DNA from 3 places in the Kitasatospora cineracea genome. Region 2 is predicted to be linked to each of the others. Evidence: riboswitches for the same ligand, from Rfam matches in the RefSeq annotation. Region 2 holds a riboswitch; each other region holds the start of a gene.
What was found. A riboswitch is a leader RNA that binds a small molecule or an ion and turns the genes downstream of it on or off. The one in region 2 is predicted to bind cyclic di-AMP.
Positions count from the first base shown of each region.

Region 1 (6,467 bases), on a different contig from region 2:
CCGCCTCCTCGGCTCCTGGGCCCGCCCCTACCTGGCCGAACTCATGGAGGCCACCGGCGAGACCGCCAACCTGGCCGTCCTGGAGGGCGGCGAGGTGGTCTACGTCGGGCAGGTCCAGTCCCGCCGCTCCATGCGCATGTTCACCGAGGTCGGCCGCCGCGTCCAGCCCCACTGCACCGGCGTCGGCAAGGCGCTGCTCGCCCAGCTCCCCGAGGACGAGGCCCGCGCCCTGCTCGGCCCCGGCCCGCTCCAGGCGCACACCCCGCACACCGTCACCACCCCCGCCGCGCTGCTCACCCAGCTCGCCACCGCCCGCGAGCTCGGCTACGTGGTCGACGACCAGGAGCAGGAGATCGGCGTCCGCTGCATCGCCGTCGCCGTCCCCGGCGCCCCCACCCCGACCGCCCTCTCGGTCTCCGGCCCCGAGGCCCGCATCCAGGCCCTGGAGGCCCAGTCCGGCGCCGCCGGCCTGGTGCCGCTCATGCAGGCGATCGCCGCCCGCCTCGGCGAGGTCCTCTGACGGTGCGTCAACTCCCTTTTCCCGCCTAGCTGTTGTGCAGGTGACCCATCAGCCGGTGCCAGAACCCGTCCGGGTCGGCGGCCGCCTCCGGGTCCACCCGCCGCAGCAGCGCCGTGAAGCGCCGCTCGACGCCCGCCGGGTCGAGGTGGTCGCGGTAGCGGAGGCCGGTCTCGTAGAAGGGGCGCTCCGCCTCCAGGGCGTGCAGCGCCAGGACGAACGCGTCGATCCGGGTCGCGGCCAGCTGCGGGGGCCCGCCGTCCGGGACGTTGTGGACCCGGCCGGTGACGGTGTCCAGGTGGAAGTCGTCCGCGCCGAACCGGCCGAGCGCCAGCCGGTCGGCCCCACCGGACGCCGCCGGGTCCGCGCCCCCGATCCGCACCTCGCCCCACCGCAGCTCCGGCTGCAGGGCCAGGAACGCGGCGTCGTCCGGCAGCCCGACCTCCCGCAGGAACACCCGGCTCGGCCGGTGCGCGACCGCGGCCGCCGAGCGCCCGTCCAGGGTGACCATCCCGTCCGCGCCGAACACCGCCCGCGCCGCGCCCCGGTCGAGCAGGAAGCCGTGCACGAGCGCGTCGTCGGGCCCGGGCGGCGCCGCGAAGTCGACGGCCGCCAGGCAGGTCCGGAAGCGCTCGGCCGCCAGCCGAAGCCGGTCCTCGTGCCGGTCCAGCGCCACCGCGCAGCGCTCCACCTCCGCCGGGTCGAAGCGGTGCTCCGGGCCGAGGTCCTCGCCCCGGTCGAGCGCGGCGAGCAGTTCCGCGGAGCGCGGCCGCTCGGGCCCGCGCGACGCCTCGGCGACGATCGCCGCCAACTGGTCGGCCGCGACCTCGCTCACCTGGTCCAGCGCGTAGTGCTCCAACTGCCGCTGCAGGTAGGCGATCTGCTTCTCCGCCGCGGCGGCCCGGTCCGCCACCGGCCGGCCCTCGTCCGCCGCCAGCGCCGCCAGTTCCTCGACCACCTCGTTCTGCATGCCGGCGATCACGTCGGCCGCCACGTGCAGCCGCCGCGCGCACGTCCGCGCCCCGGCCACCATCCGGGCCATCCGCCCCCGGGCCGCGTCCCGGTACTCGGCCAGCAGCGCCTCGTACACCGGCCCCCGGTAGTGCTCCCCCAGCCCGGTCAGCACCCGCAGCCCCTCCCGCAGGTTCTCCTCCAGCGCGTCGGCGAACTCCCCCACGTACCGCCCGAAGCGCCGTACCGCCCCGTCGTTCGACGGCTCCCACCCCACCCCGGCGCCGTCGAGGAACGCCCTTGCCGCACCCGGCAGTTCGGCCGTCCACACCGCTGCCCCGCCCGCATCCCCCGCAGTTCCCATGCGCCCCACGCTACCCGCCGCCCGGCGTGGTCCGACGGGGCGGTCCGGGTGCCGCGGCTACGCTGGGTGCACGACTGACCGCGCTCCGCCGGAGGCCCCCCGTGCACCGTCTCCCCGCCCTGCTGGCCGCGCCCCTGCTCGCCCTGGGGGCGCTGGGCGCGGCCGCCGCCCCCTCGGACTCGGACCTGCGGGTGGTGCGGCTGGATCCGGACCCGGTGGCGCCGGGCGGGGTGACGACGGTGCACGCCTTCGTCGCCAACGGCGGTCCGCAGACGACGGGTTCGCCGTTCACGGTGGTGGTGGAGCTGCCGCCGGGCTTCGCCCCGGAGGGGCCGTACTTCCCGTCCTCGTGCACGGCCGCCGGGCGGACCGTCAGCTGCGTGTTCCCGGCGGGCCTGCCGCCGCTGCGGTCGGCGACGGCGCTGGTGCCGGTGCGGGCGGACGCGCAGCTGCCCCACGGCCTGCGGACCGTGGGGCAGCTGCGGGTGGTGAGCGCGGACGACCGCGTCCCGGCGAACGACCGGACGGCGTTCGCGCTCACCGTCTCGTGAGGGACCGTCAGCGGTAGACCCGCAGGTAGTCGGCGCTGAACGAGACCGGCGCGCTGCCGCTCGCCGCCGGGTGGTACTGGCCGGCGCTGAGCGACAGGTTGAGGATCGGGTAGGCCGACCAGTTCGCGCCGACGCCGGTGCCGTCGGAGAACACCTTCGCCCCGTTGACGTACCAGTCGACCGAGTCGGCGCCGTAGTAGGTGCCGACGGTGACCCAGCGGTCGGGGGCGATCGCGTTGGCGTCGGTGTGGTACTTCAGGCCGGAGCGGATCCGGTTGGAGAGTTCGAGCAGGTTCGGGTTGTCCGGGTGGTACTCGAAGCTGTCGATCTCGTTGTTGCCGTCCTTCCAGGTCCACAGCGCGGGCCAGGCGCCGGTGCCGGCGGGCAGCTTCACCCGGGCCTCGATGTAGTCGCCGGTGCGGACCTGGAAGCCGTCCTTGCTGTACTCGGTGGTGAGCAGGCCGGTGTCCCAGGCCTGCTTGCCGTTCTCCAGGGTGTGCGCGGAGGGGGTGGCGGTGAAGGTGGCGACGCCGCCGGAGACGGTGACGGCGGACGGGGCCAGCCAGTCCAGCTTGTTGTCGTCGGGGTTGTGGCTGCCGTAGCGGTAGGCGCTGCTGCGGTCGCCGGTCCACTTGCTGCCCCAGGCGATCGGCCCGGAGAACTCCTCCGACCAGGTCAGCGACTTGCCGGGGACGGGCGCCTGGCCCGGGGCCGGGTCCGGCGCCGTCGGCGTGGTGGGCGTGGTCGGGGCCGTCGGCGCGGTCGGCGCGGTGGTGGCGCCGGCGACGGTGAGGGTGCGCGAGGGCAGGTTGTGCCAGCCGCCCGCGGTGTCCTGCCAGAACCCGAACTGGGTGTAGGTGCCGGCCGGCAGGGTGCGCGCGCCGGTGGTGACGGTGACGCCGCCGGAGCAGATCCGGACGTTGCTCGCGCTGCCGGGGAAGTCGAGGTTGGCGCCGGCCGCGTCGCGGATGCCGACGCCGACGGTCTTCGCGGTGAAGCAGCGGTTCGCGTGCAGGGTCAGCGAGGCGGTGCTCGCGCTGCCGGCGGTCATCCCGGCCGGGGCGAGCCGGTCCTGGACGACGGTGGTGGCGGTGGCGGCGCCGGCGGGTCCGGCGGCCAGCGGCACGCCGACCAGCGCGGCGGCGCCGGCCAGCACGCCGAGGCGGGCGGGGGTGGCAAGGGGCATGGGTCGCATGGGACGGGTTCCTCCGCGACGCCTGCGAGGTGAGCTGTCGGGTTCGGGCGCCGAGGCCGCCCGGCCGCGCGCAGGCGCGGCTTCACCCCGAGGCCCTGTCCGGTCGATCTTGTCGGATCGGCGCGCGACGTCGGGCGCCCGGCTGGGAGTGCCGGCCCGACGCCCTCGTACTGGATGTACTCGGGTGTTGGGCCGGTGCTTCCAGCCGAAGGGGGCACCTCCCAGCCCCCCTTGGGGCTGGGGGAGATCCGGCGTCGCGCGCCCGGCAAGATCGGCCGGACAGGGCCGAACCGCACCCGGGCCCGCCGGGCAGGGGCGGGGGAAGGCGCGGCGTACTGCCGTGGGTCCCCCGCTCCCGCCCGTGGTCTGTTGCTGTGGGACGACGCCGTCGGTCGGGCGGGATTCGGCGTCCCGTCGGCGGGTGCGTCCGGTCCTGGACGCACCCGCAGGCTAGGCAGATTGTCGCTTTGTCTCCAAGGGTCCGGGGCCCGCTGAGAGCACTCTCACATCGCGGTCCGTCATCCCAGCCAGGCGCTGACCTGGGCGGTCGCGGCGGGGGCCCAGGCGAGTTCCAGGTGGTTGAGGCCGCCGAGCAGCGCGGTGCCGCCGACCGTCGGGACGCCGGTGGTGTCCAGCGCGCTGGCGGTGAGCACCAGGCCGTCGCTGGGGCCGCGGGTCTCGTTCAGGATGCCGGGGATGTCCGCCGAGCCGCCCGCCAGCAGGTAGCCGGGCACGGCGGCCGGCACGCCGGCCCGCTGGAGCGGTGCGATCAGCGAGCCGGCGTCGATGGCGGCCTGGATGCCCTGCCCGGAGGTGTAGTAGCCCTGGCCGCCGTAGTACGTGGTCCACCAGTCCTGCATGGCGGTGTCGAGGCCGTAGCGGCCGTCCCAGCGGGCGAGCAGTTGGCGCTGGCCGGGGAAGCAGTCGTAGCCGCCGGTGGGCAGGACGCCCAGGCAGGGCTGGGCGGTGTAGGTGCCGTAGCAGGTCATGTACAGGTGCGGGGAGGGCGCGTTGGCGGTGCCGCCGCAGGCGGGCCAGGTGGCGAGGGAGAACGCCCAGCCGTGGGCGTAGCTGTAGTCGAGGCCGCCGTTGGGGCCGCCGAGGGTGACCAGCCGGCGGACGTCGCCCGCGTAGGCCCGGCCCCAGGACGGCTTGACCGAGGAGACGTAGGCGCGGGCCGCGACCTCGCCCTTGCTCCAGGCGACCAGGTCGACCTGGGCGGCGCCGGTGCGGGCCCGGACCAGGGCGAGCGCGTCGCCGACCGCCTGAGCCTGCTGCAGGTTGTCGCCCTGCTTGTGCGCGAAGCCGATGGCGAACACCCGGTGCCCGGCGGCGGCGAGCGCCTGCGCCATGCCGGTGGCGGGGCAGTTCGGCGCGCCGCAGCCGCCGCTCTCGCCGGGGTTCGCCCAGGCCCGGTCGGCGTTGTCGTTGGCGCCGTGCACCAGCAGCACCGGCGTGCCGGGGGCGGTGTCCCAGCCCTGGGCGCTGTACAGCAGGAAGCGCCCGGAGTAGGGGCGGGCGGCGCCGAAGTAGGTGACCCGGGCGCCGTCCTGGTCGCCGCGCCCGTCGGCGGGGTACTGCTCCTGCCGGAAGCCGGTGGTGGTGTCGAGGTAGCGCTCGACCTGGGCCCAGCCGTTGCCGGGGGCGGGGAACGCGGCCTCCCGGGTCAGGTAGCCGGGCGCGGCGGTGGCGGCGTGCGCGGGTGCGGGGCCGAGCGCGAGCAGCGCCGCGGCCAGCAGTGCGGCGGACAGGGACCTGAGCGGGTGGCGCACCGGGCCTCCTCGGACGGGGGTGACGGGGGGTCAGGTCACGGTAGGGGCGGTGGCGTCCGGGCCCCATGTGTCAGGACCACACCCCGCGGACGCCGCTGGTGGCGGTCCGGCACGCGGCGGCGGGGTGGTGCGGCGGTGGCCCGGGGATGAAGTGTTCGCGCCAAGGGTTCCGCCGGACCCGACGGGGCGTCACACTGCTGGCATGCGAATGACTCTACGCGCGTTGAAGATCCGTGCCGTCTCGGTCGCCGCCCTCGGCCTGCTGACCCTCGCCCCGACCGCCGTGGCCGCCGGCCAGGCGCACGCCGCCGTCAGCGGGAACATCTGCTACACGGCGCTGCCCAGCCAGGGCCGCGACACCATCCGCCTGATCGACGCGGGCGGGCCGTTCCCGTACTCGCAGGACGGCGTGGTGTTCCAGAACCGCGAGGGCGTCCTGCCCGCGCAGTCCACCGGCTACTACCACGAGTACACCGTGATCACCCCGGGCAGCCCGACCCGCGGCACCCGGCGGATCATCACCGGCAAGCTCCACCACGAGGACTACTACACGGCCGACCACTACGTGTCGTTCCGCCGCGTCGACTTCGGCTGCTGACCGGAGCCCCGGTCCGATAGGTTGGGCGGGTGCGGCCGGCCCGGTCGCGCCCGCCCGCCGATCCGACCCGCCCGAAGGACCGAGGACCTCCATGAACGCCCCCCTGCCGGGCTTCGCCGGCCGCACCTACCTCTTCGAGGTCGACAACGGCGCCTCCTTCCGCAACTCCTACTCCGCGGACGGCACCCGGCTGCGCTGGGAGGGCCTCGGCGAGTCGGCCGGCCAGTACGAGGACGTCCCGCTGCACGTCGCGGCCGTCGCCCCCGGCGTCTGGTTCGTCTCCTGGACGGAGCGCAGCGGCATCACCGTCAGCCACGTCATGGACCTCACCGCCCTGACCGTGAAGGTCTTCTGGACCTGGGAGGGCGAGACCGGCCGGGTCGGCGAGCTGCACACCGGCACCCTCACCCCGGCCTGACCCTCACCCGGCCCCGGCCCTCCCCCGGGCCCGACCCTCCCCCCCCGGCGCTCAGGCTTTCAGCCGCTGCGACAGGAACCGGAACCCGGCCGGCAGCAGCT
Region 1 covers NZ_RJVJ01000002.1:470,194-476,660, forward strand. The annotation lists gene EDD39_RS28605 (IclR family transcriptional regulator) at 1-520, shown strand, start outside; gene EDD39_RS28610 (SUKH-4 family immunity protein) at 546-1,832, opposite strand; gene EDD39_RS28615 (hypothetical protein) at 1,934-2,383, shown strand; gene EDD39_RS28620 (glycoside hydrolase family 16 protein) at 2,391-3,569, opposite strand; cyclic di-AMP (ydaO/yuaA leader) riboswitch at 3,583-3,711, opposite strand; gene EDD39_RS28625 (esterase/lipase family protein) at 4,097-5,350, opposite strand; gene EDD39_RS28630 (guanyl-specific ribonuclease) at 5,553-5,948, shown strand; gene EDD39_RS28635 (MoaF-related domain-containing protein) at 6,040-6,366, shown strand; gene EDD39_RS28640 (alpha/beta hydrolase) at 6,418-6,467, opposite strand, start outside.
Region 1: another riboswitch for cyclic di-AMP. It lies ahead of EDD39_RS28620 (glycoside hydrolase family 16 protein); the one in region 2 lies ahead of EDD39_RS04685 (M23 family metallopeptidase).

Region 2 (6,467 bases):
CGACCTGTGCGGCGAGTGGACCGTCCCGGGGCTGCCGCGGCTGCTGCTGGAGGAGTTCCCGGAGCTGGCCCCCGAGGAGTACTGAGGGCCCCGGGGCGGCCCCGCCGGTCAGGTGGCGGCGGGGGCGCTCCAGCCGGCCAGCAGGCGCAGGGCGTCGGCGGTGGGGGAGGCGGGTTCCACGGAGTAGACGCACAGCGTCTGGTCGGGGTCGCCGGGGGCCTGGAAGGACTCGTAGGAGAAGTGCAGGTCGCCCACCAGCGGGTGGACGTAGTGCTTGGCGCCGTGGGTGCGGCGGAGCACCCGGTGGTCGTTCCACCAGGCGGTGAACTCCGGGCAGCGCAGGGTGAGTTCGCCGATCAGCTCGGCGAGCCTGCGGTCGTCGGGGCGGCGGCCGGCCTCCAGCCGGAGCATGGCCACGGTCTCGGCGGCGATCGTCGCCCAGTCGCCGACCCGTTCGCGGGCCTGCGGGTCGAGCAGGTAGTAGCGGGCCATGTTCCGGCGGGTGGCCGGGAGCGCGTCGAAGTCGACGAGGACCTCCCGGGCGAGGCGGTTGGCGGCCAGGACGTCGGTGCGCCGGCCGAGGACGAACGCCGGGACGTGCGCCAGGGTCTCCAGCATCAGGTGCAGCCCCGGCCTGACCCGTTGCGGCCGTTCCGGGGCGCGGCGGGCCGCGTGCTCGGCGGGGAGCAGCAGGTCGGCCAGGTGCTCGCGCTCCGAGGGGTCGAGCCGCAGGGCGCGGGCCAGCGCCTGGACCACTTCGGTGGACGGGCGCCCGGCCCGGCCCTGTTCGAGGCGCGTGTAGTACTCGGTGCTGACGCCGGCCAGCCGGGCCACCTCGTCGCGGCGCAGACCGGGCACCCGCCGCACCCGGCCGTCCGCGGGCAGCCCGGCCGGTCCCGGGGCGATCGCGGCGCGCCGGGTGCGGAGGAAGTCGGCGATTTCCCTGCTGCGTTCCATGGACCAAGTGTGCGGGCTGCGGGGGCGCCCCGGCGGGCCGTGGGTGGCCCTGGCGGTACCAGTCGGCGCAGGGTCCGCCCGGGGCCGTCCGCGGGGCCGCCGGGCTGGTGTGCTGGAACAGCGGCCGGAGCCTCCGGTGCCGCAACTCCCGTGTCCTGCAAGGAAGGTCCACCATGTCCACGTTCACCTCCCTGCCCCTCGCCGGCCGCACCGCCGTGGTCACCGGCGCCTCCAGCGGCATCGGCGAGGCCACCGCCGAGGAGCTCGCCGGGCTCGGTGCCCGGGTCGTCGTGCTGGCCCGCCGCGCCGAGCGGCTGGCCGCGCTGGCCGACCGGATCGAGCGGGCCGGCGGAACCGCGCTGGCGATCGCCGCGGACGTCACCGACCGGGCCGCGGTGCGGGCGGCCGCCGACCGGGTCGCCGCCGAACTGGGCGGCGCGGACCTGCTGTTCAACAACGCCGGGGTGATGCTCCCGGCGCCGGTCGAGGAGGTGGCCGTGGACCAGTGGCAGCGGCAGATCGACCTCAACGTCTCCGGGCTGATGAACGTCATCGGCGCGTTCACCCCGCAGCTGGTCGCGGCCGCGGCCGAGCGCGGCGTCGCCGACCTGGTCAACACCTCGTCGATCGCGGCGCAGAACATCTTCCCGACCTTCGCCGTCTACTCCGCGACCAAGGCCTACGTCACCCACCTCTCGCGCCACCTGCGGGCCGAGCTGGGCGCGAAGCACGTCCGGGTCTCGACGATCGAGCCCGGCATCGTCGGGACGGAGCTCCAGGACCACGTCACCGACCGGGGCGCGCTCGACTGGCTGGCCGGTTCCAGGGAGACGGTGGAGTGGCTCGTTCCCGGCGACATCGCCAGGACGGTCGGGTTCCTGGCCGCCCTGCCGCCGCGCGTCAACCTCCAGCAGGTCACCGTCATGCCGACCGGCCAGGCGAGCTGAGGACGGGCCCTACGGCTGGAGGCCGAGCTGCCGGAGCCAGGGCAGCGGGTCGACGGGGGCGGCGCCGCCGGGGCGGACCTCGAGGTGCAGGTGCGGGCCGGTGACGTTGCCGGTGGCGCCGACCGCGCCGAGGACGGTGCCGGGGGCGACCGGGCCGGAGGCGGTGGCGATCCGGGAGAGGTGGCAGTACCAGAGCTCGGTGCCGTCGGGGAGGGTCTGGATGACCCGGTAGCCGTAGGCGCCGGACCAGCCGGCCGAGGTGACGGTGCCGCCGGTGACGGCGGTGACGGGGGTGCCGGTGCGGGCGGCGAAGTCCAGGCCGGTGTGCAGGTGGGCCCAGTGCTCCCCGGCCTGGGCGAACGGCGCGGCCAGCTGGTACCCGGCCACCGGCAGGGCGGGCGCGGACCGGTCGGACCCGGCCTCGGCCTGCCGCTCGGCGCGCTTGGCCTGGGCCTCCTGCGCGGCGGCGACCCGGGCCGACTCCTCGGCGGCGGTGCGCTGCCCGTCGGCCTGCTGCAGGATGCGGGCGGCCAGGGCGAGGCCGGGGTCGGCGGCGAGCAGGCCGTCGGAGGCTTCGTCGGCGGCGGTGACGGGGGCCGGGGCCGGCGTGGCGGCGGCCTGGGCGGGGGCGGCGGCGAGGCCGGTGGCGCCGAGGGCGGCGGTCATCGCGGTGACGCCCAGCAGGGGCGCGCCGGTCCGGGTCTGACGGGGCAGCCGGTGCCGGACGGCCTCGGTCCCGACCGGGTGGTCGAGGAGCTGGGTGCCGGTGCTCTCGGTGTGGGTCGACGCCACGGGGGCGCGCTCCTTCCTTCCCTGCCGCCGACCGGGTTAGCTGACGGGTTCGGAGGTGGAAGGTCTCCTACGGTCGGGCCCAGGGCCGTTCCGATTCACCCCGGTGGAACGTGGTTCCCCGGCTCCTGGACCGGCCCCGGGGGGCAGGTCCGGATGGATTAGGCGTGGCGCACGGTGCCGCATGGTTACGGCGTTGCCGACCGCGCTGCGTTATCAAACGTTAATCCTATGGACCCCATGATTCCAAGCGCCCACCGAGGTGCAGTGAAACTTTCCTGACGCCCTATGGGCGATTTGTGACGGTTCGCCAAGGTACCCGGTTTCGGACATGACGGACCGTGACGGGGCGGTTGAGTATCCGTACTCACGACCCCCTCCCGCCCCGGCGGGACCCTGGGCGCATGACCGCATCCGTGCCGCACCGCACCACCTCCGCCTACTACCTGCAGGCCGTCGCCTCCTTCGGGTTCGCCACCGCCGCGCTCGCCCTCGGGATCGCGTACCTCCCGGTCAGCGCCTGGATGCGCGCCTTCCTCGGGGTCGGGCTGCTCTACGTGATCACCTCCGCGTTCACGCTGGCCAAGGTGGTCCGCGACCGCCAGGACGAGGGCGCGATCACCAGCCGGGTCGACCAGGCCCGGCTGGAGAAGCTGCTCGCCGAGCACGACCCGTTCAAGGTGGACGGGATCTGAGGGCGGGAGGCGGTGGCGGGAACCGGAGCCGGGCCGGGGGTTGACAGCTAAGGCTATTAGCCTTAGCTTTATGGCTATCGGCAGCAGCCGGGCCTGGAGAGCCCGGAGCGCCGGACGCCCGCCAGGAGGCCCGCGATGAACAGCACCCTCGGCACCACCACCCGGTACCTCGACGTCACCGGCGGCCGGATCGCCTACGACGACGCCCCCGGCTCCGGCGTCCCGGTCGTCCTGCTGCCCGGCATGCTCGACAAGCGCGCCGTCTACCGCCACCTCGCCCCGCTGCTGAGCGCCGCCGGGCACCGGGTGGTCACCATGGACCTGCGCGGCATGGGCGAGTCCTCGACCGGCTTCACCGACCACACCCCGGCCGCGATCGCCGAGGACCTGGCGGCCCTGCTGGCCCACCTGGACCTGCGCGGCACCGTCCTGGTCGGCAGCTCCTACACCGGCGCCACCGTGGTCCGGGCCGCCGCGCTCGCCCCCGAGCGCACCGGCGGCGTGGTGCTGATCGACGCGTTCATCGAGAACCTGCCGCTGAACGGCTTCCAGAAGGCGCTGTTCGGCCTGGCCGCCCCGCTGGTCACCGCGTTCCCCGGCCTGTGGGGCACGATGCAGAAGTTCTACTACCCGGCCACCAGCCGCCCCGCCGACTTCGAGGACTACCGGGCCGGGCTGGCCGCGATGCTCCGCGAGCCCGCCCGCAAGGCGGCGCTGCGCGGCTACCTGAAGGGCGACTCGGCGCCGGTCGGCTGGTGCGCGGCCGTCGACGTGCCCGCCCTGGTGCTGATGGGCGACAAGGACCCGGACTTCCCGAAGCCGGAGCTGGTCGCCGACCGGCAGGCCGCCGCGCTGCGCGGCCGCAAGGTGATGATCGAGGGCGCCGGCCACTACCCGATGGCCGGTCACCCGCAGGCCGTCGCCGACGCCCTGCTGCCCTTCCTGGCCGAGCCGGCCGGCACCGGCGGGAGCGCCCGCTGATGCCCCGCGCCGGACTCTCCACCGCCGCCGTGGTGGACCACGCCCTCGAACTGGTCGACGAGCGCGGCGCCGAGGCGCTCACCCTGGCCGCGGTCGCCGCCAGGGCGGGCGTCGCCACCCCCTCGCTGTACAAGCACGTGGCGGGCGGCCTGCCCGAACTGCGCCGCCTGGTCGCCGTCCGCACCACCGGGGAGCTGGCCGACCACCTGGCCGCCGCCGTCCTCGGCCACTCCCGGGACGGGGCGGTGCGCGCCCTGCTCGCCGCGTACGCCGGGTACGCGCTGAGCCACCCCCTCCGGTACGCGGCGCTGCCGCAGGTGCCGGACCCGGACCCGGAGCTGGCCGCGGCCGCCGAGCGGATGGTGGGGGTGCTGTTCGCGGTGCTGCGCGGCTACGACCTGGAGGGCTCGGAGGCGGTGCACGCGGTGCGGACACTGCGCGCCGCGGCCCACGGGTACGCCTCGTTGACCACGGCGGGGGCGTTCCAGCTCGCCGAGGGGACGGACGTCACGCTGGAGCGGCTGACCGGGGTGCTGGTCGAGGGCCTGGCCAACTGGCCCGGTGCGGAAGGCGCGTGACCTCCGGGGCGCTGCCGCGTTCTCCACGGTATGAAGAAGCGCAGCCTGCTCGCCTTTGCCTCGCTCGCCGTCGGGGTGGTCGCCTCCCTCGCCGCCCCCAGCGCGCACGCCGCGCCGGAGCACCGCACCGGTCCCGGCCCGCTGAAGGACGCCGTCTCCGCCCCGGACCTGCCGGTGGAGCAGGACTCCGCGCGGGCCGCCGCGGAGCAGACCGGGCCCTGAGCCCGCGGGGGCGCCGACCAGGGTGGGAACGCGCCGGTGGCGCGCCGTCCACACCTTTTCGCAACCTGTCCCCCACCATTCCGACACCGCCGGTGCGTAACACTGTCCTTCGGTCGGGAAGTCATACCGCGTGGAGACCTTCCACGGGTGTGGCCGACAAGCACGGAGGATCAGGACATGCCGCAGGCGACTCAGCACATCGAGCCCGGCACGGGGCTGATCCCCGCTCCCCGGACGGCGCCGGACGGCGCTCCGGGCACCGCGCGGACGGCGGCCGCCCCGCCGCGGGAGGGCTGGGGCGGCGCGCTGCGGCGCGGGATCGCGGTGGCCCGCGGGCTGCGCTCGCTGCGGCCGGTCGCCGCGGGCCCGCAGCGCGGGTACGGCGAGGTCGACGGACAGTGAGGCCCCCGGGCGGGGTGCCGGAAATGCCCGTGTTGCCCGACGTGTCGTGAAAGCGGCCGGTTGCCCGGTGCGTCCATAAGATGGTCAGCACTGGCACGTCGACCGGAAGGGCCGGGCGCCTCCCATGGACCAGGACCGGAGCTCCCCGCGCCGCGCCAGCCGTTCCGAGCTGCGGTGCGTGCGGGCGCTGCTGCGGGCGTCGAGCGCGGCGGAGCTGCTGGCGGCGCTGCTGGCCGAGGGCCCGGCCTGGATCACCGGCGAGGGTTCGGCGCTGTACCTGCTGGACGGCGGGATGCTGCGGCTGACCGCCTCGCACGAGCTGCCCGAGTGGGCGCACCGCAAGTACGGGGTGGTCGATCCGGAGAGCGGGCTGCCCGCGGCGCTGGCGCTGCAGCGGCGGGAGCCGGTGCTGCTGAGCCCGCAGCAGACCAGCGCGGACTACCCGAACACGGCGGCGGGCCTGGGCACCGGCCTGGTCGCGCTGGCGGTGCTGCCGCTGGTGGTGGACGGGGACCCGGTGGGTTCGCTGGCGCTCGCGCTGGCCCACCGCGGGGCCGTCCCGCAGCGGGACGTGGAGCTGCTGGAGACCTTCGCCGACGTGGCCGCGCACCGGCTCGCGCACCTGCTGGACCACGTGCACGCGGCCGACCCGGCCTCGGACGGGCCGCGCACCGAACTTCCTTCCCCGGACAGCGAGTTGCTGTCGCTGGCGGTGCGCTCGGCGGGGGTCGGGGCGTTCGAGCGGGACCTGGTCACCGGCGAGACGCTGTGGGACGCGCAGGCGTACCGGCTGGTGGGCCTGCCGCCGCCGGGCGCGACCGGGCGGGCGCCGGACCTGGCGGACGTGGTGCACCCGGAGGACCTGCCGGACGTGCAGGCCGCGCTGGTGGACGCGC
Region 2 covers NZ_RJVJ01000001.1:1,062,008-1,068,474, forward strand. The annotation lists gene EDD39_RS04670 (hypothetical protein) at 1-85, shown strand, start outside; gene EDD39_RS04675 (helix-turn-helix domain-containing protein) at 109-957, opposite strand; gene EDD39_RS04680 (SDR family oxidoreductase) at 1,131-1,904, shown strand; gene EDD39_RS04685 (M23 family metallopeptidase) at 1,914-2,696, opposite strand; cyclic di-AMP (ydaO/yuaA leader) riboswitch at 2,707-2,871, opposite strand; gene EDD39_RS04690 (YiaA/YiaB family inner membrane protein) at 3,098-3,388, shown strand; gene EDD39_RS04695 (alpha/beta fold hydrolase) at 3,524-4,369, shown strand; gene EDD39_RS04700 (TetR-like C-terminal domain-containing protein) at 4,369-4,947, shown strand; gene EDD39_RS04705 (hypothetical protein) at 4,978-5,169, shown strand; gene EDD39_RS04710 (hypothetical protein) at 5,347-5,571, shown strand; gene EDD39_RS04715 (SpoIIE family protein phosphatase) at 5,696-6,467, shown strand, end outside.

Region 3 (6,467 bases), 2.7 Mb from region 2:
GGGGGAGACGTTCTTGCCGCCGGAGGTCACCAGGATCTCCTTCTTGCGGCCGGTGATCGTCAGGTAGCCGTCCTCGTCCAGCCGCCCCAGGTCGCCGGTGGCGAACCAGTGCGGCCGCCGGGGCCGCGGCGCCCCCAACTCGTAGTAGCCGTCGAAGAGCTGACCGCCGGACAGCAGGACCTCGCCGTCCTCGGCGATCCGCACCGCGCTGCCCGGCACCGGCTGCCCGACCGTGCCGGGCCGCGGCCGCAGCGGCGGGTTCACCGTGGACGGGCCGCTGCTCTCGGTCAGCCCGTAGCCCTCGTGCACCAGCACGCCCGCGCCGGCGAAGAACAGCAGCAGCTCCGGGTCGATCGAGGAGCCGCCGCTGATCGCGTACCGCACCCGGCCGCCCATCGCGGCCCGCACCCGCCGGTACACCAGCGCGTCGTACAGGCCGTGCGCCAGCCGCAGCGAGAGCGGCGCCGGGCGGCCGCCGTCCGCCGCGGCCAGCTCGGCCCGGGCGTAGCGCACCGCCACCGCGGCCGCCCGGTCGAACACCTTCACCGCGCCCTTGGCCTGCGCCTCGGCCCGGCCCAACTGGTGGATCTTCTCGAACAGGTAGGGCACGCCGACCAGGAAGGTCGCGCCGAAGGAGGCCAGGTCCGGCCGCAGGTCGGCCGGTTTCAGGGACGGGCTGTGGCCGATCCGGACCCGCCCGTACACGCAGGTCACCTGGATCATCCGGCCCAGCACGTGCGCCAGCGGCAGGAACAGCAGGGTGCACGGCGCCCGGCCGGTCGCCTCCTCGAACACCGGCTCCAGCAGGGCGTGGCAGTTCGCCGCCTCGGTGAGGAAGTTGGCGTGGGTGAGCAGGCAGCCCTTGGGGCGGCCGGTGGTGCCCGAGGTGTAGATCAGCGTGGCCTCGTCGTCCGGGCCCTGGGCCCGTCTGCGGCGCGCCAACTCCTCGGCGGGAACGGGGCGGCCCAGCTCGGCGAGGGCGCCGACCGCGTCCTCGTCCAGCCGCCACAGCGGCACCGTCCCGCCGGTGCGGGCGATCGCCACGGTCAGCACCTCGGCGGTGCTGGCATCCTCCGCGACCGCCAGCACCGCGCCGGAGTCCCGGACGATCCACTCCGCCTGCTCCACCGCGGACGTCGGGTACACCGGCACCACGCAGGCGCCGGCCGCCCAGGCGGCGAAGTCCAGCAGCGTCCACTCGTACCCGGTCCGCGACATCAGCACGATCCGCGCGCCGGGGCCGACCCCGACCGCGACCAGGCCGCGGGCCACCGCCGCGACCTGCTCCGCGAACTCACGGGCCGTCACGTCCCGCCAGGAGCCGTCCGGTCGGCGCCGCGTCACCACCACCGCCTCCGGCGCGTCCTGCGCGTTGCGGAACGGCAGGTCGCCCAGGACCCCGTCGGCGGGCGGCGGCACCAGGTACGCGGACCGGGCCTCGACGACCCGCCCACCGGTGCGCAGCACCTCGACGGGCGGGCGGGTGGCGCGGGCGGCCCGGGCGAGGGGGTGTGCCATGAGCGAACTCCCTTGGGTGGGGTGGGGGTTCGCCCAGGTTAGGTACTGGCCGGTGAACTTACTAGACAGTAAGTTACTTGACAGTTGCGGAGGTTGTGGAGGTTTCGGGCCCGGCGGGGCGTCAGCCCTCTTCGACGGGCGGGGGCTTGGGGAGGAAGCGCTCGCCGTCACGGGTGCCGCCGGCGCGGGCGATGGTGCGGCGGTCGGTGGAGAGGTAGTCGCGGACGACCAGTTCCACCGCGTCCTGGGGGCTGGTGGCGCCGACGCGCATCATCACCTCCAGGGCCAGGTCCGCGTCCAGCGTGATCGTCACTTTCGCCATGGTGCCGCTCCCCGGTCGTCGAGTCTCGTCGAGCCCCGTCCGGCCGAGGATAGGCCGCTGCCCCCGGGGCCGACCAGGTCCCCGGGGGCAGCGGCGGTCGTGCCCGTGATCAGACGCGGCCCGCGAAGTCGGGGGCCCAGTTGGCGATGGTCTCGGTGCGGACGCCGGAACGCGGGTTCGCGGCCTCGACGTACTTGCCGTCACCGACGTACAGGGCGACGTGGTAGACGCCCGAGTTGGAGCCGTTGCTGGACCAGAACAGCAGGTCGCCCGGCTGCAGGCTGTCCAGCGAGACGCGGGTCGAGTAGTCGGCCTGGTCGGCGGCGACGCGCGGCAGGCTGATGCCGGCCTGTCGGAACGCCGCCTGGGTCAGGCCGGAGCAGTCCCAGCCGCCGTTGCCGGTGCCGCCGTAGACGTACGCCTGGCCGAGCTTGGACAGCGCGAAGTCGATCGCCGCGGCCTTGGAGCCGGTCGCCTTGGTGGCGGTCGCCTCGGCGGCCGTCGTGGTGGCGGTGGCGGCGGCCGTGGTCGAGGCGGTGGCGGTGGTCGCGGTGGACGACTTGGCCGGGGTGCTCGACGACTTGGCGGCGGAGGAACGGTTGCCCTTCCAGGACGAGCCCTGGTGGGTGCCGGTGGAGGAGGTGGTGGCGGCCGGCGCGGACTGCTGCTGCGCGGTGGCGGCGCCGCCGAGCGAGAGCTGCTGACCCGGGTAGATCATGTCCGGGCCCTCGGTGAGCACCGAGCGGTTGAGGTCGTACAGCTTCTGCCAGCCGCCGTCCACGTGCTGGCTCTGCGCGATGGTGGACAGCCAGTCGCCCGCCGCGACGGTGTAGGTGCCGGCCGACTGGTCGGCGGTGGCGGCCGGGGCGCTCTGCTCGGCCTGCGGCTGGGACTGCGACTTGCCCTGCGACCAGCCGTTCTGCGACCAGCCGTTCTGGGACTTGCCCTTGCTGCCGGACTGCGACTGCGACTGGGCGGGCGCCTGGGTCTGCGACTGCGACGGCGCGGCGGTGGCGGACGAGGCGGAGCCGGAGGTGTCGACCTGGGGGGCGGCGCCGCCCTTGGTCAGGCCGGCCTGGATCGAGCACACCGGCCAGGCGCCGGGGCCCTGCGAGGCCAGGACCTTCTCGGCGACCGAGATCTGCTGGTCCTTGGTGGCGAGGTCGGCGCGCGAGGCGTACGCGGTGCCGCCGAACTCGGCCCAGGTGGAGGCGGTGAACTGCAGACCGCCGTAGAAGCCGTTGCCGGTGTTGATCGCCCAGTTGCCGCTGGACTCGCACTGCGCGACCTTGTCCCAGGTGGAGACGGTCGCCGCGGAGGCGACGCCACCGGTCAGGCAGGGGATCGACAGCCCGATGCCGACGACACCGGTGGTGGCGATCAGGCGGCGGGCGCGCTTGGAGCTGATGGGCAGCATGAAGAAGCGTTCCTCTCCCACGCCTGCGAGGTGAGCTGTCGGATTCGGGCTGGAGTTGCCCGGCCGCGCGCACCGCGTGGTGCGCCCGGCTTCACCCCTAGCCCCGTGCGGTCCTTCGACCGCCCGGGGCGACTTACCTGGTTCCCCCGCCCCTGCCGTGGTGCGTTGTGCATGAGCCGACCCGCCCGGCGGCAGGACTCGGCGTTCCGGGCGAACTGGGTCCGTGTGTCCACGAACGTGGGCAGGAGATTAAGCGGAATTAAGGAGAATCCGCAAATGCCCGTGACCGGCATCACAGCGGCCGGAATGGGTGATCAAGGGATATTCGGCGAACTCCGCGAGCGGCGGCGAATTCTGGCGGGACGTCAGGCGATAGGTGATCTTGTGCCCGTTTTGCTGCCCTATGCTGAGCTATGCGGGATTATTCACGTTTGTCCACCCGGTGTGCGGGTCATTTGTCGCTTTATGGGCGTTCTGTCCCTGCCTCGAAGCACCCCGCCGTGCCTCCTGACGGTACGTCAGAATGCTGAAGCGAAAGCGAATCCGCCGCTTTCCGGCGCCCGCGCTGCCTATGCTGCCCCCGACGGCTCAGGGCGGCGGAACCTGGAAGGGCGGCCATGGTGGAACACGGGCAGGACGAGGAACGGCAACCGCCGCCGGCACGGCACCGGCGCCCGCCGGTCGGGCGGCGCCGGATGCTGACCTGGCTGGCGGCCGGGACGGCGGCGGCGCTCGGCGGGGGAGTGGTCCTGCGGCAGTCGCTGGCCGGGGCCGACGAACCGGCGGGCGCCGCCGCCGCGCAGACCGGCACCGCCACCCCGGCCGGCCACCCGCACGGCACCGGCGCCCCGCCACCCGCCGCCGGCAGCCCGCAGCCCTCCACCCGGCCCCCGGTGCTGGACGCCGGCGGCCGCAAGTGGTCCGACGCCAAGGGCTGGGGCGGAAAACCGCCGGGCCCCGGCAGCGCGGTGCGGATCACCGACCGGGTGGTGCTGGACGCCGACGCCGAGGTCGGCTCGCTGCTGGTGGAGCCCGGCGGCTCGCTGGTGTTCGCCGCCGACCGGACGCTGACCCTGGCCAGCGCGGGCAACGTCGAGGTGCGCGGCGTCCTGGCCCTGGCCCCCGACGCCGCGCACACCCACACCCTGCGCTTCCCGCAGGTCGACGAACACCGGTTCGCGGGCGGCGGGATGACCGTCGTCGACAGCGACACCGGCCTGTGGGTCACCGGCCAGGGCTACCTGCGACTGGACGGCGCGCCCCGCACCGCCTGGGTCCGGGCCGCAGCCGACCTGGAGCCCGGCGACACCGCGCTGAAGCTGGCCGCCGCCCCCGACGGCTGGCAGCCCGGCGACGAACTGGCCGTCACCCCGACCGCGCCGCCCGACACCGCGGACTTCTCCACCGCCTACGACCTGGTGACGGTCGCCCGGGTCGACGGCGCCACCGTCACCCTGACCGGCCCGCTGCGGCACGCCCACCCGCGGGTGGCGACCGGCGGCGGCGCGACCTTCGGCGCCGAGGTGCTCAACCTCAGCCGCAACGTCCGGATCGAGGGCACCGAGCAGGGCCGGGCACACGTCCACCTCACCTCCAGCCGCCCGCCCGACGTCCGGCACGCCGCCCTGCGCTGGCTCGGCCCGCGCGCCGCCGGCAAGGACAGCTGGGACGGCAAGCCCGTCACCGAACCCGTGCTCGGCCGGTACGGGCTGCACTTCCACATGCTGCTGGACACCTCGCGCGGCACCGTGGTCGAGGGCGTCGTGGTTCGCGACACCGGCAGCCACGCCTTCGTGCCGCACGCCAGCCACGGCATCACCTTCCGCGGCTGCATCTCCCACGACACCTGGGAGGACGCGTACTGGTGGGACGGCCCGATCGACACCCGCACCCCGCAGGGCCCCTCCGACGACATCGCCTACGACGGCTGCGTCGCCTCCCGCACCGTCTTCGAGCCCAACCCGCGCGCCTACCGGCTCACCGGCTTCAGCCTCGGCGCCGGGACGGGCTCCTCGGCCCGGGACTGCGTGGCCGTCGGCGTGCAGGGCGCCACCGGCGCGTCCGGCTACGAGTGGCCGGAGACCAGCGAGGGCGTCTGGACCTTCGAACGCTGCCTGGCGCACAACAACCTGCAGAACGGCATCTTCGTCTGGCTCAACGCCGAGCACCACCACACCGTCACCCAGTACGCGGCGTACCACAACGGCGGCTGGGGCATCGAGCACGGCGCCTACCTGAACGACTTCGACTACACCGCCTCGGTGCTGTACGGGAACGCCGCCGGCGGCATCGCCGTGCACGCGCTCGGCCGCGACAAGGGCACCGTCTTCGACGGGCTGCTGATCGACGCCGCCGGGCAGTCCGACTACGCGGTGACCACCCTCAAGCACCAACTGGCCGGCGAGGCCGTCACCCTGAGCCGCAGCCGGCTGACCGGCTACCGCAAGGCCGGGGTGGCGTTCCGGGCCACCGGCGACGGCAAGCCCGACGACATCGCGGTGCTGGACTGCGCGTTCGGCGGCCCGGCCGGCAGCGAACTGTGGCTCGACCCGGACGCGCCCGACCCGACCCGGATCCTGTTCCGCCCGGCCGGGCAGACGCAGACCGTCGCGCTCGGCAAGGGCGGCGGACCGGGGCTCGCCGGCACGCCGTGGAACGCCACCACCACGCCGGCCGAGGCACCCGTCCCGCCGCGCCCGGTCGCCCTGCCCGCGCTCGCCTTCACCGACCGCGCACCCGGGACGGGACGCGTCACCACCGGCTGAGCGGCAGCCGGACGGGACCGGTCGGCGCGGCAGGGGGGAGGCGCGCCGGGACCGGTCGGCGTGGCACGGGGGGAGGCGCGTCGGGACCGGTCGACGTAGCAGGGGGGAAGCGCGACGGGCGGGAGCGCGTCGATTCGCTGCTCCCGCCCGTCGCGGCTCTCGGTCGGCGTCAGCGAGCCGCGTGCGCCCCCGGGGCGCGCTGCTGCTCGATGGCGGCCTCGGCGGCCTCCAACTGCTCCTGGGTGGGCTCGGGGAGCGCGGCCAGGTAGGCGGAGGCGATCAGCTGGCCCACCGTCGGGTAGGCGCCGATCGGGGCGGCGCTCGCGCAGCCGGTCTCCTCGGCGGCGGTGGCCAGCAGCTCGGTGTCGGCCTCCGGGCCGATCACCAGCGGGGCCAGCGCCGGGCGCTCGGAGCCGGTGGCGCGCAGGTGCGCGACGGCCGCGGC
Region 3 covers NZ_RJVJ01000001.1:3,780,181-3,786,647, forward strand. The annotation lists gene EDD39_RS17200 (AMP-dependent synthetase/ligase) at 1-1,518, opposite strand, end outside; gene EDD39_RS17205 (hypothetical protein) at 1,640-1,840, opposite strand; gene EDD39_RS17210 (transglycosylase family protein) at 1,950-3,278, opposite strand; cyclic di-AMP (ydaO/yuaA leader) riboswitch at 3,263-3,432, opposite strand; gene EDD39_RS17215 (hypothetical protein) at 3,875-6,022, shown strand; gene EDD39_RS17220 (sirohydrochlorin chelatase family protein) at 6,192-6,467, opposite strand, start outside.
Region 3: another riboswitch for cyclic di-AMP. It lies ahead of EDD39_RS17210 (transglycosylase family protein); the one in region 2 lies ahead of EDD39_RS04685 (M23 family metallopeptidase).